2 regions of the Pantoea sp. RCC30.1 genome follow, and region 1 is predicted to be linked to the other one. Evidence: predicted binding sites of a transcription regulator. Region 1 holds the regulator's gene; the other holds the start of a gene.
What was found. Region 1 encodes PurR, which represses purine synthesis genes. Its sites were predicted from a motif close to CANGCAAACGTTTGCNTG; they were not measured.
Positions count from the first base shown of each region.

Region 2: the regulator PurR is predicted to act here: its motif matches at 3,956-3,973, upstream of gcvT (glycine cleavage system aminomethyltransferase GcvT).

Region 1 is NZ_JBXUHX010000017.1:45,117-53,162, reverse strand. Features, by position in the region: gene AC2LB6_RS15745 (TetR/AcrR family transcriptional regulator) at 1-439, shown strand, start outside; gene AC2LB6_RS15740 (alkene reductase) at 490-1,587, shown strand; gene gloA (lactoylglutathione lyase) at 1,704-2,111, shown strand; gene rnt (ribonuclease T) at 2,231-2,899, shown strand; gene AC2LB6_RS15725 (Grx4 family monothiol glutaredoxin) at 2,943-3,278, opposite strand; gene AC2LB6_RS15720 (C40 family peptidase) at 3,644-4,453, shown strand; gene cydH (cytochrome bd-I oxidase subunit CydH) at 4,499-4,588, opposite strand; gene purR (HTH-type transcriptional repressor PurR) at 4,870-5,895, shown strand; gene punR (DNA-binding transcriptional activator PunR) at 5,892-6,797, opposite strand; gene punC (purine nucleoside transporter PunC) at 6,905-8,046, shown strand, end outside.
Region 2 is NZ_JBXUHX010000018.1:48,247-56,292, reverse strand. Features, by position in the region: gene pepP (Xaa-Pro aminopeptidase) at 1-1,204, shown strand, start outside; gene ubiH (2-octaprenyl-6-methoxyphenyl hydroxylase) at 1,201-2,379, shown strand; gene ubiI (FAD-dependent 2-octaprenylphenol hydroxylase) at 2,393-3,595, shown strand; gene gcvT (glycine cleavage system aminomethyltransferase GcvT) at 4,027-5,124, shown strand; gene gcvH (glycine cleavage system protein GcvH) at 5,148-5,534, shown strand; gene gcvP (aminomethyl-transferring glycine dehydrogenase) at 5,615-8,046, shown strand, end outside.

The DNA.
Region 1 (8,046 bases):
AGAGGCGTTTGGCGTGGCCTTACTGGAACGCTACTTTGCGCGTTACCTGCAGGATGTAGAGTTACAGCTTAACCAGACTGACGGCACGCCGCGTGAGCGCCTGCTTAATCATTTTCGTGCTGCCGTTGAGCTGTTTGTGCAGCAGGGCCATATCGTCGGCTGCCTGGGCGTTAAAGTCTCCGCTGAGGTGTGCGATCTCTCTGAGCCAATGCGTGACGCCCTGCAGCAGGGTGCAGGAAAGATTACCGCCCTCTACGCCCGGACGCTGATCGCTGCAGAGCAGCAGGAGCCGCTGAGCCTGCCGCAACCTCCGGTGCAGATGGCGGAATTACTGTCGCTGCTGTGGCTCGGTGCGAGCCTGCAGAGCAAAATTTCCCGCGCGGCGCAGCCACTGCGTCTGGCATTGAGTACCATCGAACAGTGGCTTAAAAGCTACTGATTTTTAAAAAACGTATTTGTAGACGACTGGTCTACTAATCAGGAGCTATTATGGCGAGTACACAGCTGTTTCGTCCGCTGAAAGTCGGCGCAATTACCGTCCCAAACCGCGTATTCATGGCACCGCTGACCCGTCTGCGCAGCATTGAGCCAGGCGACATCCCTACTCCGATGATGGCGGAATATTACTGTCAGCGCGCCAGCGCTGGTCTGATCATAACCGAAGCGACTCAGATCTCTTTCCAGGCGAAAGGCTATGCCGGTGCCCCAGGCTTACATACGCAGCCACAGATTGCAGCGTGGAAAGTGATTAACGAAGGCGTGCACCAGGCTGGCGGTCACACCGCAGTACAGTTATGGCACACTGGTCGTATCTCACATAACAGCGTGCAGCCGGAAGGCAAAGCACCGGTAGCGCCATCAGCGATTGCTGCCGGCACTCGTACTTCACTGCGTGCTGAAGATGGCAGCGTTTATCGCGAAGATACCTCAACGCCGCGTGAACTGACCGTGCCAGAGATCAAGCAGATCGTGGCTGATTTTGGTCAGGCTGCGGCCAACGCGCGTGAAGCGGACTTTGATCTGCTTGAGCTGCACTCCGCGCACGGCTACCTGATGCACCAGTTCCTGGCTCCTGGCTCAAACCATCGTACCGACGAATATGGCGGCAGCATCGAAAAACGCGGTCGCTTTGCGCTGGAAGTGGTTGATGCAGTCATCGCTAACTGGTCAGCCGATCGCATTGGTATTCGCGTCTCACCCATCGGCAGCTTCCAGAATCTGGACAACGGTCCGGACGAAGAAGAAGCGGCGCTGTGGTACATCGGCGAGCTGGCAAAACGCAACATCGCCTATCTGCACCTTTCAGAGCCAGACTGGGCCGGTGGTCAGCCTTACACCGATGCCTTCCGTCAGAAAGTGCGTGATCTCTTCCCGGGTGCCATCATTGGTGCCGGTGCCTACACCGTTGAGAAAGCCGATGATCTGATCGGTCGCGGTCTGATCGATGCGGTTGCGTTTGGTCGTGATTACATTGCTAACCCGGACCTGGTTGAGCGTCTGCAGCAGGATGCCCCACTCAATCCACAGCGCCCGGAAAGCTTCTACGGCGGCGGCGCTGAAGGTTATATCGACTACCCGACGCTGTAACTGTTTTGGGCTGCCGTCCGGGACGATGGCGGCAGCCATTATTCAATGGCGATTTTCATCGCTATACTTATCGCCTGGGTCATCCGGCGATGGCGTTTTATTTAAAAGAGGATGTTATGCGTTTACTTCATACCATGCTGCGCGTTGGCGATCTGCAACGTTCTATCGATTTCTACACCCGTGTGCTGGGCATGCGCGTGCTGCGTCAGAGCGAAAACACCGAATATAAATATACCCTGGCGTTTGTAGGCTACACCGACGAGAGCGAAGGTGCGGTGATCGAGCTGACTTATAACTGGGGCGTCGATAAGTATGACCTCGGCAATGCGTATGGTCACATTGCGCTGGGCGTTGATGACGCAGCAGCAGCGTGCGAACGTATCCGCAAAGATGGCGGCAACGTGACGCGTGAAGCGGGTCCGGTTAAAGGCGGCTCCACCATTATTGCCTTTGTTGAAGATCCTGATGGCTACAAAATCGAGCTGATCGAAAACAAAGATGCCGGTAACGGCCTGGGCAACTAAACCTGCCCCTCAGCCTGCCTTCCGGGTGGGCTGAATCCCCTTCTCTTCGCTTCATCTGCTGCACCCGGCCCCGTTTTTTGCCATAATACGCGCTGCCCTTTTTCTGCAACGAGATCCTGATGTCTGAATCGAATTCCCCTAATGCACTCAATCAACGTTTCCGTGGCTTCTATCCGGTGGTGATCGACGTTGAAACCGCAGGTTTCAACGCCCAAACCGATGCGTTACTGGAGATTGCCGCTATCACGCTGAAAATGGATGAAGAGGGATGGATTCAGATCGACCAGACGCTGCACTTCAACGTCGAACCTTTTGTCGGCTCGCTGCTGCATCCGGAAGCGCTGGCCTTTACCGGTATCGATCCGAGTAATCCGCTGCGCGGCGCAGTCAGTGAATATGAAGCGCTGCACGCCATTTTCAAAATGGTGCGCAAGGGCATTAAAGACAGCGGCTGCAATCGCGCCATTATGGTGGCGCACAATGCCACGTTCGACCTGAACTTTATGTCAGCGGCGGCGGAACGTGCCAGCCTGAAGCGCAATCCATTTCACCCGTTTGCCACCTTTGACACCGCAGCGCTGAGTGGACTGGTGCTGGGTCAGACGGTTCTGGCGAAAGCCTGTATTGCGGCGGGAATGGAGTTTGACAGTACGCAGGCGCATTCGGCGCTCTATGACACTCAGCAGACGGCAACGCTGTTCTGCGAGCTGGTGAACCGCTGGAAACGGTTAGGTGGCTGGCCACTGCCCTTCGCGGAAGGTGATGCAGAAGCCACGACATCCGCATAAGGGATGCCGCAATGAAAAAGGCCGACGTGATGTCGGCCTTTTTTTATTCTGCTTCTTTAAACTTCTCTGCAGTCTCTTTGATCAGCGTCTGCAGTTCACCTCGTTGTAACATCTCGACGATGATGTCGCAGCCACCGACCAGCTCGCCATCAACCCACAACTGCGGGAAGGTTGGCCAGTTAGCGAATTTCGGCATCTCGGCACGAATGTCCGGGTTCTGCAGAATATCCACGTAAGCAAAACGCTCACCACAGGCTGACAGCGCCTGTACCGCCTGTGCAGAGAAACCGCAGCTAGGCAGTTTCGGGGAACCTTTCATGTACAGCAGGATCGGGTTTTCTGCGATCTGGCGCTGAATTTTTTCTACAGTACTCATAATTGCCTTCCTTAATTCGTCACTTCGTGTTTGTTTATTGTAGCGACTTCGCAGCGTGACTGAAAACGAGATTTTGACCGCTGCCCGATTAAATCGCCATCATTGTTAAGTTCAGCTTCGTGACGCCTGAATCCCTGATTATTAACAGCTGGTAACAGTTTAATAATTCGTAATAATTTCGTTGATATAAGACGCTGAAAATGTTCATTTTCAGCGCGATTACGTGGGTTGCAAAGATTAATATTAAAAGGCATTACAGTTTTTAAAAGAACTGGACTAGAATGGCCTGGGCGCTGATCCTGGATCAGATTAATCTCAACTTTGTCGCGGTGCGTAGTGGCCCTGACAACTTAACTAATCAACGGACTATGCGTTTAATCATTACGCTTTTGATGCTGGCCTTTGCGCAACTGTTTTTCAACGTCGCTGCTGCTTCACCGCACGCGCCGGTGAACGTCAGTACGCATAAAGCAGAAAAAAAGAGTGCGCGCGACGATGAGCGCCGCAAACGTCGCCAGGTAAAAACGGTGACGAAAAAGACTCGCCTCAGCCCTGTTCAAAAACTCAAAACTAAAAAACAGAAAAAAGTCGAACTCACTGCGAAACAGACGCCTGCTAAGAAGACCTCGCTTAAAACCGCCCGTATCAGCAAAAGCAAAGAAAAAAATAAAGAGAAGAAACGCTATGGTCATCAGCGCCAGCTAAAAACCGCTGAGGTCACCACCAGCGAACCTGGCACAATTAAAATGAGCAAATCCCACCGTCAGCGCTATCAGAAGGCACGTGAAACCGCGATGACCAAGCTGATGGGCCAGTTGGGTAAACCTTATCAGTGGGGCGGCACGTCACCCCATACTGGTTTCGATTGCAGCGGTCTGGTCTGGTACGCCTATAAAGATCTGGTGAAGTTTAAGATCCCGCGTACCGCTAACGAGATGTATCACCTGCGTGACGCAGCGCCAATTAAACGCGAGTCGCTGGAGAAAGGCGATCTGGTCTTCTTCCGCATTAACGGTCGCGGTACTGCGGACCACGTCGGCGTTTACCTGGGCGATGGCAAGTTTATTCAATCGCCACGTACCGGTAAAGATATTCAGATCAGCGCATTAGGAGAAGATTACTGGCAGCGCCACTACATTGGCGCCCGTCGGGTGATGACGCCAAAAACTATACGCTGAGCAGCAGAACAGTCAGAAAAAGCCGGGATAATCCCGGCTTTTTTATTAGTGCAGAATGGCAGTAAAACTAAAGGCCACAATCATCAGCAGACAGCCTGCGGTGGTCATTAACGCCAGTTTAAGATCGGTACTCATTGTTTGCTCCTTAGTCACACAATTTGTAGGGATATGGCATTTTCCCACACAGCCCGGTAAAAATCTCGTTTTATCCGTCCAGCCTTGTTAGAATCCCGCCTCTGTTGCGCAACGCGCGCAACTCTGATTCCGTTTGCGCATCTTTTAAGGCATTTATTCTCCGCCAGCGGCCTGTTTACGGGCAAGAAAAGCTGCATTTTTGCGGAAAAAACCCTGAGCAGACGCAAACGTTTAACACTACGCTTATCATAGAGTTAGATAAGCACTGGAGTCCGATTTTCATGGCAACAATTAAAGATGTGGCGAAACGCGCCGGCGTCTCAACGACCACCGTTTCGCACGTCATCAATAAAACCCGCTTTGTCGCTGAAGAGACACGCAACGCGGTCTGGCAGGCGATAAAAGAACTTCACTACTCGCCGAGCGCCGTCGCGCGCAGCCTGAAAGTGAACCACACCAGGACGCTGGGCCTGCTTGCCACCTCCAGCGAAGCGCCCTATTTTGCTGAAATTATTGAAGCGGTTGAAAATCACTGTTTTGACAAAGGCTATACGCTGATTCTGGGTAATGCGCATAACGACCTGCAAAAGCAGCGCGCCTACCTCAGCATGATGGCGCAGAAACGCGTCGATGGTCTGCTGGTGATGTGCTCTGAATATCCGGACGATCTGCTGCAGATGCTGGAAGAGAACCGTAATATCCCAATGGTGGTGATGGACTGGGGCGAGTCGCGCGCCGACTTCACCGACACGGTGCTCGATAATGCTTTCCAGGGCGGCTATCTGGCTGGACGCTATCTGATTGAACGCGGACACCGTGATATTGGTGCTATCCCCGGTCAGATGGAACGCAACACTGGTGGAGGACGCCACGCCGGTTTCCTGAAGGCGATGGAAGAAGCGGGTATTCAACCGCGTGCCGAGTGGATTGTGCAGGGTGACTTCGAGCCGGAGTCAGGCTATCAGGCGATGCAGCAGATCCTGTCGCAGAAACAGCGTCCAACGGCGGTGTTCTGCGGCGGTGACATCATGGCGATGGGCGCGATTTGCGCCGCCGACGAGATGGGCCTGCGCGTCCCGCAGGATATTTCGGTGATCGGTTATGACAATGTGCGCAACGCCCGCTATTTCGCACCGGCCCTGACGACCGTGCATCAGCCTAAAGCCCAGTTGGGTGAAAAAGCGCTGGATATGCTGCTGGACCGCATCACCAGTAAGCGTGAAGTGTCACAAACGATTGAAGTCCACCCTACGCTGATTGAACGCCGTTCCGTGGCCGATGGTCCATTCCGCGACTATCGCCGTTAATCTTCGCTTAACCACTCCTGATTAAGTGTTTGCGCATCACCCAGATAGCTGAGCAACCAGCCTGTTGCCGGTGATGCGCGATCTTCAGCCCAGCTGACGCAGCAGGGGCTGTCCGGGAACGCCACCGGCAGTGTCAGTTCAACCAGCTGGCCGCTGTCCAGCAGTGGCCTGGCAAGATGACCCGGCACCATCGCCACACACAATCCCGCCTGTACGCACTCCAGCCCGGTCTGCCATTCCGGCACCACCAGCCTGCGCTGGTTATCCAGCGTCCATGTCATACGGCGTGGCAGCGCACGCGAGGTATCTTCCAGCACCAGTGATGGCCAGCTTCGCAACGTGTCATCATCGATCTGGCTCGCCTGCGTCAGCGGATGATCCGGCGCGACCACGCAGCGCCAGTTGAGAGTGCCCATATCGCGAAACGCAAAACGTCCGCCCACCGGGATTGCCTGCGTGGCACCAATCGCGACCTCCACCCGGCCATCGGCCAGCGCATCCCAGACGCCGTTAAAGACTTCATAGCTGATGATGAGCTCCATATCGGGGAAGTGGCGATAGAAATCTTTAACCAGTTGCCGGGTGCGCTGAGGCTTTGCAATACGGTCAACGGCAATGCTGAGCTGCCCGCGCCAGCCGTTGGCAAGCTGCTGACACTGTCGCCGGGTGGCAAGCATTTTTTTGATGACGCTGCGCCCTTCCCTGACAAAATGCTCGCCTGCCGGGGTGAGGACCACTTCACGATGCTGACGCTCAAATAGCGGCACCGCCAGCCAGTTCTCCAGCTGGCGCACCGTGTAGCTGATGGCAGAAGGCACCCGATGTAACTCCTGCGCGGCAGCGCTGAAGCTGCCCCCACGGGCGACCGCGTCAACCACTTCTAATGCATATTCTGACCACATAATCTGCCTTCAAAAATTTTAACAGCAATCGGCAAATATTACCGTTTCACAGCAGCAAACGCACCTTTTACACTCTGCCGCGTTTATCCTGCAAAAATGAGAATGAGATGTTGTCGAATAAAGGATTTATGCCTTACCTTGCCCTGCTGAGCATGCTCGGCTTTTTAGCCACAGATATGTACCTGCCCGCCTTCGGGGCGATGCAGCAAACCTTTAATACCTCACCCGGCCTGATCAGCGCCAGTATGAGTCTCTTTCTGGGAGGCTTCGCCCTGGGTCAGCTATTCTGGGGACCGCTCTCCGATCGCATTGGTCGCAAACCTGTGCTGCTGGCCGGACTGGCCATGTTTGGCATCGGCTGTGCGGGCATGCTGTGGGTGAATAATATCTATCTGATGCTGGCGCTGCGCTTCGTGCAGGCGATTGGCGTCTGTGCTGCGGCCGTGAGCTGGCAGGCATTAGTGGTGGATCGCTACCCTGCCGCGCGCGCCAACAAAGTCTTCGCCACCATTATGCCGCTGGTTGCGCTCTCTCCCGCGCTGGCGCCGTTGCTGGGTGCCTGGCTGATCGGCCACTTCCACTGGCGTTCGATTTTCCTGGTGCTGACCCTGATTGCGATGGCGCTGATACTGACCACGCTGCGTCTGCCCACCGTTCGCAAAGCCGCAAGTGAAAAAAAGGCGCAGCCGGGCTTCTTCACGCTGCTGAAATCGCGGGTCTACAGCGGCAACGTGCTGATCTACTCTGCCTGTTCTGCCAGCTTCTTTGCCTGGCTGACTGGCTCGCCGTTTATTCTGGCGGATCTGGGTCTCTCACCCGCCGATATCGGCCTGAGTTATGTGCCCCAGACCCTCGCCTTTTTAATAGGTGGATTCGGCTGTCGCGCTCTGCTCAACCGCTTTAACGGTGCACAGTTGCTGCCCTGGATGCTGGGCGTCTACAGCCTAAGCATTCTGTCGCTGTTTGCTGTTGCGCTTGCAGGCAACAGCACGCTGGTGAGCCTGATGGTTCCGTTCTGCGGGATGGCGCTGGCTAACGGGGCGATCTATCCGATTGTGGTTTCCAGTGCACTGATGCCCTTCCCGGATGCCACTGGTAAAGCTGCTGCTTTGCAGAACACCCTGCAGTTAGGACTCTGCTTCGCCGCCAGCCTGGCGGTATCAGCTGGATTAACCCAGGCGCTGTTTACAACCACGCTGATGATGGCGGTGACCATTGTGCTCGCGTTGATCGGTTACGCCATGCAGCG
Region 2 (8,046 bases), on a different contig from region 1:
TCCGTTCCGCCAGAGCAGCGACTTCAGCTATTTCACCGGTTTTAATGAGCCGCAGGCGCTGCTTGTGCTGATCAAAAGCGATGAAAATCATAACCACAGCGTACTGTTTAACCGCGTGCGTGACCCCGCAGCGGAAGTCTGGTCTGGCCGTCGGCTGGGCCAGGAGGCCGCACCTGATAAACTGGGCGTGGATCGCGCTTTACCCTGGAATGATATTGATGACCAGCTGCACCTGCTGCTGAATGGCCTGGATGTGGTTTACCATGCGCAGGGCGAATATGCCCACGCGGACACACTGGTGTTCAGCGCGCTGGATAAGCTGCGTCGCGGCTTCCGCCAGCATCTCAGTGCGCCCGATACCCTCACTGACTGGCGTCCGTGGGTGCATGAGATGCGCCTGTTTAAAGATGCGGATGAAATTGCGCTGTTACGTCGCGCTGGGGAAATCAGCGCACTGGCGCATATCCGTGCCATGCAAACCTGCCAGCCGGGCATGTTCGAGTATCAGCTCGAAGGAGAAATCCATCACGAATTTACCCGTCACGGCGCGCGTTATCCCTCCTATAACACCATTGTGGGTGCCGGGGAGAACGGCTGCATTCTGCACTACACCGAAAACGAAAGTGAAATGCGCGACGGTGATCTGGTGCTCATCGATGCAGGCTGTGAGTTCCACGGCTATGCCGGTGATATCACCCGCACCTTCCCGGTTAACGGCAGATTCAGCCCGGCGCAGCGTGCCATTTATGACATCGTGCTGGCTTCGCTGAAGCGATCGCTTGAGATGTTCCGGCCTGGCGTCAGTATTCGCGAAGTGAATGACGAAGTGGTGCGCATCATGATCACCGGTCTGGTGGAACTGGGTATCCTGGAGGGCGACATCGATACCCTGATCGCCGAGGACGTGCATCGCCAGTTCTATATGCATGGACTGGGCCACTGGCTGGGGCTGGATGTTCATGACGTCGGTCACTACGGCACCCCAAGTCGCGACCGGATTCTGGAACCGGGCATGGTGTTAACCGTTGAGCCGGGTCTTTATATCGGACCGGATGCGGATGTGCCCGCTCAGTATCGCGGCATCGGCATCCGAATCGAAGATGACATTGTCATCACTGAAGATGGCATTGAGAATCTCACCGACAGCGTCGTGAAAGAAGCCGATGAGATTGAAGCACTGATGGCGGCGGCAAAACAGGCATGACGATTCTGATTGCCGGAGGCGGCATGACCGGGGCGACGCTGGCGCTGGCGATCTCTCATCTGACCCAGGGCACACTGCCGGTAACGCTGATTGAAAGCAGCGAGCCAGGCAGCAGAGCGCATCCCGGTTTCGATGGCCGCGCCATTGCGCTCTCTGCCGGAACCTGCCAGCAGCTGGCGGACATCAACCTGTGGCAGCACATCGCCCGTTGTGCCACACCGATTACCGACATCCATGTCTCCGATCGCGGACATTCCGGCTTTGTGTCGATGGCGGCGACTGATTACGCTATTCCGGCGCTGGGACAGGTGGTCGAGCTGTTTGACGTCGGTCAGCGGCTGTTTGCTGAACTGAAAAAAGCGCCAGGCGTGACGCTGCGCTGCCCGGCGCGCGTCACCCAGGCACACCGTAGTGAACAGCAGGTTGAGGTGACGCTGGACAGTGGCGAGCAACTCAGCGGCAAACTGCTGGTGGCAGCAGATGGCACGCGCTCTGCGCTGGCCGCCTCGTGCGGCATTCAGTGGCAACGGGACGACTATCAGCAGCTCGCCGTGATTGCCAATGTCTCAACCGCGCTGCCCCATCAGGGCCGGGCGTTTGAGCGTTTCACGGAGCACGGCCCGCTGGCGCTGCTGCCGATGTCCGGCAACCGTCTCTCGCTGGTCTGGTGTCATCCGCTTTCGCAGCGTGAACGCATTGAGCAGTGGAGCGAATCCGAATTCCTGAGCCAGCTGCAACGTGCTTTTGGCTGGCGGCTGGGCAAATTCACGCACACCGGCCAGCGCGAGTATTACCCGCTGGCGCTGCACCAGGCGATGTCGCCGGTGACGCATCGCGTGGCGGTGATGGGCAATGCGGCGCAGACGCTGCATCCGATTGCCGGGCAGGGCTTTAACCTCGGCCTGCGCGATGTGATGTCGCTGGCTGAAACGCTGGCCGCCGCCCATCGTCAACAGCAGGATCCGGGCAGCTATGCAGTGCTGCATCATTATCAGCAGCGTCGTCAGCCCGATCGCGCCGCCACCATCGGTATCACCGACGGACTGGTTCGCGTTTTTGCGAATCGCTATGGTCCGATGGTGGCAGGACGTAACCTGGGCCTGCTGGCGATGGATCATCTGCCGTGGCTACGAAATCAACTGGCTGAGCGTACGCTTGGCTGGGTTAAGCGTTAATAAAGAGGCTCAGATGCAAACTTTTGATGTGGTGATTGCCGGTGGCGGTATGGTGGGACTCGCTGTGGCCTGCGGCTTGCAGGGCAGCGGACTGCGCATCGCCGTACTGGAAAAATCGCCGGAGCCACCGTTGGCGCTGAGTGCGTCCCCGTCAATTCGCGTGTCGGCAATCAACGCCGCCAGCGAACGGCTGCTGCAGAAGCTGGATGTCTGGTCGACCATACTCTCACTGCGTGCCAGCGCGTATCACGGCATGGAAGTGTGGGATAAGGACAGCTTCGGCGCCATCGCTTTCGATGATGAGCAGCAGGGCTTGTCGCATCTGGGCCATATCATCGAAAACCCGGTGATCCACCATGCGCTCTGGCAGCGTGCCAGCGCCTGCAGCGACGTGACGATAATGGCACACTCGCAGTTACAGCAGGTGGCGTTTGGTGACAACGAAGCCTTTGTTACCCTGCAGGATGGCAGCATGTTAAGCGCGCGATTAATGATTGCCGCTGATGGCGCTAACTCCTGGCTGCGCAACAAAGCCGACATTCCGCTGACCTTCTGGGATTACGATCACCATGCGTTAGTGGCTAACGTCCGTACTGAGAAGCCGCACGACGCGGTGGCGCGGCAGGTGTTTCATGGCGACGGTATTCTGGCTTTCCTGCCAATGCAGGATCCGCATCTGAGCTCCATCGTCTGGTCGCTCTCGCCGCAGGAAGCGAGCCGTCTGGAAACCATGCCGGAAGCGCTGTTCAATCAGCAGCTCTCGGTGGCATTTGATATGCGGCTCGGGCTGTGCAAGCTGGAAAGCGAGCGCAAATCGTTCCCGCTGGTAGCGCGTTATGCCCGCAACTTTGCGGCACACCGTCTGGCGCTGGTGGGCGATGCGGCTCACACCATTCATCCGCTGGCGGGGCAGGGCGTAAACCTTGGCTTTATGGACGCCGCCGAGTTGATTGGTGAGATTCGTCGTCTGCATCAGCAGGGCAAAGATATTGGTCAGCACCTCTACCTGCGTCGCTACGAGCGCAGCCGTAAACACAGGGCCGCAATGATGCTGGCAGGCATGCAAGGCTTCCGGGAGATGTTCGCCGGCAATAATCCGGCGAAAAAACTGCTGCGTGACGTCGGTCTGAAGCTGGCTGATCGTCTGCCAGGGGTAAAACCTATAATGCTGAAGCAGGCGATGGGCCTGAATGATCTACCCGCCTGGCTACGCTAAATCCACGCCTCCTGATAAGCCAGCATCTGCTGGCTTTTTTATGCCTGAACTCCTCTGCACCACCAAAAGGCAACGCTGCACCAGCAGGGGTCTTCGTTTGATTTATTCTAATTTTGCGAGCAATTTCGCATTACTTTTTCTCATCTTCCCCTTCAGTGACAGCGGGATTTTTTTAACATCCTGAACGGCATCTCGCATAAATTTGCTGCGTATATTTAAAAACCCTGCATTTATTGCGCGATTAATCACAAAATTGCAGTTTTTTATCCTGCCAGCAGCGGTTCCTGGTTAGGCTGTGCCTCTGCTTTCGACCCCGGTTTGCTTATGGTTAATCGTCAGATTCGGTGGTAACGTCAGCCGTAAGAGAACGTTTGCGTCGGCACTGAATTCCGGCGCACTTTTGCACTCACTCGCTTCTGCACAGGATGGTTATGACTCAGCAAACACCTCTGTTTGAACAGCATCAGGCCTGCGGTGCCCGCATGGTGGATTTTCATGGCTGGATGATGCCGCTGCACTATGGCTCCCAGATGGATGAACATCATGTGGTGCGAACCGACGCCGGGATGTTTGATGTCTCTCACATGACCATCGTCGACCTGACAGGCCCCCGTACCCGCGAATTCCTGCGCTACCTGCTGGCGAATGATGTGGCAAAACTGACGCAGCCAGGCAAAGCGCTCTATACCGGGATGCTGAATGCTTCGGGTGGCGTCATTGACGATTTGATTGTTTACTTTATGAGCGAAGAGTTCTTCCGGCTGGTGGTGAACTCCGCGACCCGTGAAAACGATCTTGCCTGGATCACGCAACACGCGCAGGGCTATGGCATTACGCTGACGGAACGCGATGACCTGGCGCTGATTGCTGTGCAGGGCCCACAGGCGCAGCAGAAAGCTCAGACACTGTTCAGCGAGGAGCAGCGTCAGGCTGTTGCTGGCATGAAGCCCTTTTTCGGTGTGCAGTCAGGTGACCTGTTTATCGCTACCACCGGCTACACCGGTGAAGCGGGATATGAAATTGCGATGCCTGCAGGTGAGGCGGCCGATTTCTGGCAGCGTCTGCTGGCTGCTGGTGTAAAACCTGCTGGACTGGGCGCACGCGACACGCTGCGTCTGGAAGCGGGTATGAATCTGTATGGTCAGGAGATGGACGAAGGCGTTTCACCGCTGGCTGCCAACATGGGCTGGACAGTGTGCTGGGAACCCGCTGACCGCGATTTCATTGGTCGGGAAGCACTGGAACTGCAGCGTGAACGCGACGCCGAAAAACTGGTGGGGCTGATCCTCACAGAAAAAGGGGTGCTGCGTAACGGCCAGCCGGTGCGTTTCACCGATGACCAGGGGCAGCCGCAGGAGGGGATCATCACCAGTGGCTCTTTCTCACCGACACTGGGTTGCAGCATCGCTCTGGCGCGTGTACCGGCCTCCGTCGGCAGCACCGCCATCGTTGAGATCCGTAACCGCCAGATGCCCGTCCAGGTTACCCGTCCCGTTTTTGTCCGCGCCGGTAAACCGGTCGCCCAGTAAATTTTATTCAGGAGAAATGGCCAATGAGCAATGTGCCGAATACGTTGAAGTACCGCGACAGCCACGAATGGGTGCGCAAAGAAGCCGATGGCAGCTACACGGTGGGGATTACTGAACATGCGCAGGAATTACTGGGCGACATGGTATTTGTCGATCTGCCTGATGTGGGCGCGACGTTTGCCGCCGGTGAAGAGTGCGCGGTCGCAGAATCCGTTAAAGCGGCTTCAGATATCTATGCGCCAATCAGCGGTGAGATTGTCGCGGTCAACGAAGCACTGACTGACTCACCGGAGCAGGTCAACAGCGAGCCTTATGACGGCGGCTGGTTATTTAAAATTAAAGCCAGCGACGCGTCTGAAATCGACACGCTGCTGGATGCGGATGCTTATAAAGCCTCCATCGACGAGTAGTCGTCAGGCGGCCTCGTGCAGAGGCCGCAGATTTCTGTTTGCTCTCCGGTTCCCCCAGCCCGATTCAGGATTTACTGCTAATGACTCAGACTCTCAGCCAGCTTGAACACAACGGTGCATTCATTGAGCGCCATATTGGTCCTTCACCTGAGCAGCAGGCGCAGATGCTTGATGCAATTGGTGCCCGTTCGCTGGAAGCGTTAATCAGCACGATTGTGCCTGCCGACATTCAGCTGCCAGGCCCACCCGCCGTAGGCGAAGCGGCCACGGAACAGCAGGCGCTGGCCGAACTGAAAGCCATTGCCAGCCAGAACCTGCGTTACAAATCCTGGATCGGTATGGGGTACAGCGCGGTCATCACCCCGCCAGTCATCCTGCGTAACATGCTGGAAAATCCGGGCTGGTATACTGCCTATACGCCGTATCAGCCTGAAGTCTCGCAGGGCCGTCTGGAAGCACTGCTGAACTTCCAGCAGCTGACGCTGGATCTCACCGGGATGGATATCGCGTCCGCCTCGCTGCTGGATGAAGCCACTGCCGCTGCCGAAGCGATGGCGATGGCAAAACGCGTCAGTAAACTCAAAAACGCCAATAAATTCTTCATTGCCGACGATATTCATCCGCAGACGCTGGATGTGGTTCGTACCCGTGCGGCGACGTTCGGCTTCGAGCTGATCATCGATAGCGCCAACAAGGCATCCGATCACGACGATCTCTTTGGTGTACTGCTGCAACAGGTAGGCACCACCGGTGAGGCGCACGATTACAGCGCGCTGATTGCCGGGCTGAAAGCACGCAAAGTGGTGGTCAGCGTGGCGGCGGACTTTATGTCGCTGGTCTTACTGGAAGCGCCAGGCAAGCAGGGCGCAGACATCGTCTTTGGTTCAGCTCAGCGTTTCGGCGTGCCTATGGGTTACGGCGGCCCGCATGCTGCCTTCTTCGCCAGCCGCGACGAGCATAAGCGTTCTATGCCAGGCCGCATCATCGGTGTGTCACGTGATGCCGCGGGCAACACGGCGCTGCGTATGGCGATGCAGACCCGTGAACAACATATCCGCCGTGAAAAGGCCAACTCCAACATCTGTACTTCGCAGGTTCTGCTGGCAAACATCGCCGGTCTTTACGCGGTGTTCCACGGCCCGGCTGGTTTGAAACGCATTGCCTCACGCATTCACCGCTTTACCAACATCCTGGCAGCCGGACTGCAGCAGGGTGGCCTGAAGCTGCGTCATCAGCACTGGTTTGATACGCTGACGGTGGAAGTGGCGGATAAAGCCGCCGTGCTGAACCGTGCCCTGAGCTTTGGCGTTAACCTGCGTAGCGACATCCATAATGCCGTTGGCATCACGCTGGATGAAACCACCTGCCGCGAAGATATACTGGCGCTGCTCGCCATTCTGCTGGGTGATGAACACGGCCAGAATCTGGAAAAACTTGACAGCGAAGTCGCCAGCGAAAGCCACGCGATTCCTGCTGGGCTGCAACGCCACAGCGAGATCCTGACCCATCCGGTGTTCAACCGTCATCACAGCGAAACCGAGATGATGCGTTACATGCACAGCCTGGAGAAAAAGGATCTGGCGCTGAATCAGGCGATGATCCCGCTGGGTTCCTGCACCATGAAGCTTAACGCAGCCGCCGAGATGATCCCGATCACCTGGCCGGAATTTGCGGAACTGCATCCGTTCTGCCCGGCTGAACAGGCCACCGGCTATCTGCAGATGATCGGCCAGCTGTCGCAGTGGCTGGTGCAGCTCACCGGCTATGATGCACTCTGTATGCAGCCAAACTCCGGCGCACAGGGTGAATATGCCGGGCTGCTGGCGATCCGCCGCTATCACGAAAGCCGCGGCGAGGGCGATCGTCATCTCTGTCTGATTCCGAGTTCGGCGCACGGCACCAACCCGGCCTCAGCCCAGATGGCGGGCATGGACGTGGTAGTGGTAGCCTGCGATAAACAGGGCAACATCGACCTCGGCGACCTGCGTGAAAAAGCGGCTCAGGCGGCCGACCAGCTCTCCTGCATCATGGTGACTTATCCTTCTACCCACGGCGTCTATGAAGAGACCATCCGTGAAGTGTGCCAGATCGTGCATCAGTATGGCGGTCAGGTTTATCTGGATGGCGCGAACATGAATGCGCAGGTCGGCATCACTACGCCAGGCTACATCGGCGCAGATGTCTCGCACCTCAATCTGCACAAAACCTTCTGCATTCCGCACGGCGGCGGCGGTCCGGGTATGGGACCGATTGGCGTGAAGGCGCACCTGGCTCCGTTTGTTCCGGGACATAGCGTGGTACAGATCGATGGTGTACTGACGCAGCAGGGCGCGGTCTCCGCAGCGCCGTTTGGCAGCGCCTCTATTCTGCCGATCAGCTGGATGTACATTCGCATGATGGGCGCCGAAGGGCTGAAACAGGCCAGCTCGGTCGCGATTCTGAATGCCAACTATATCGCCAGCCGCCTGCAGTCTGCCTATCCGGTGCTCTACACCGGTCGTGATGGTCGCGT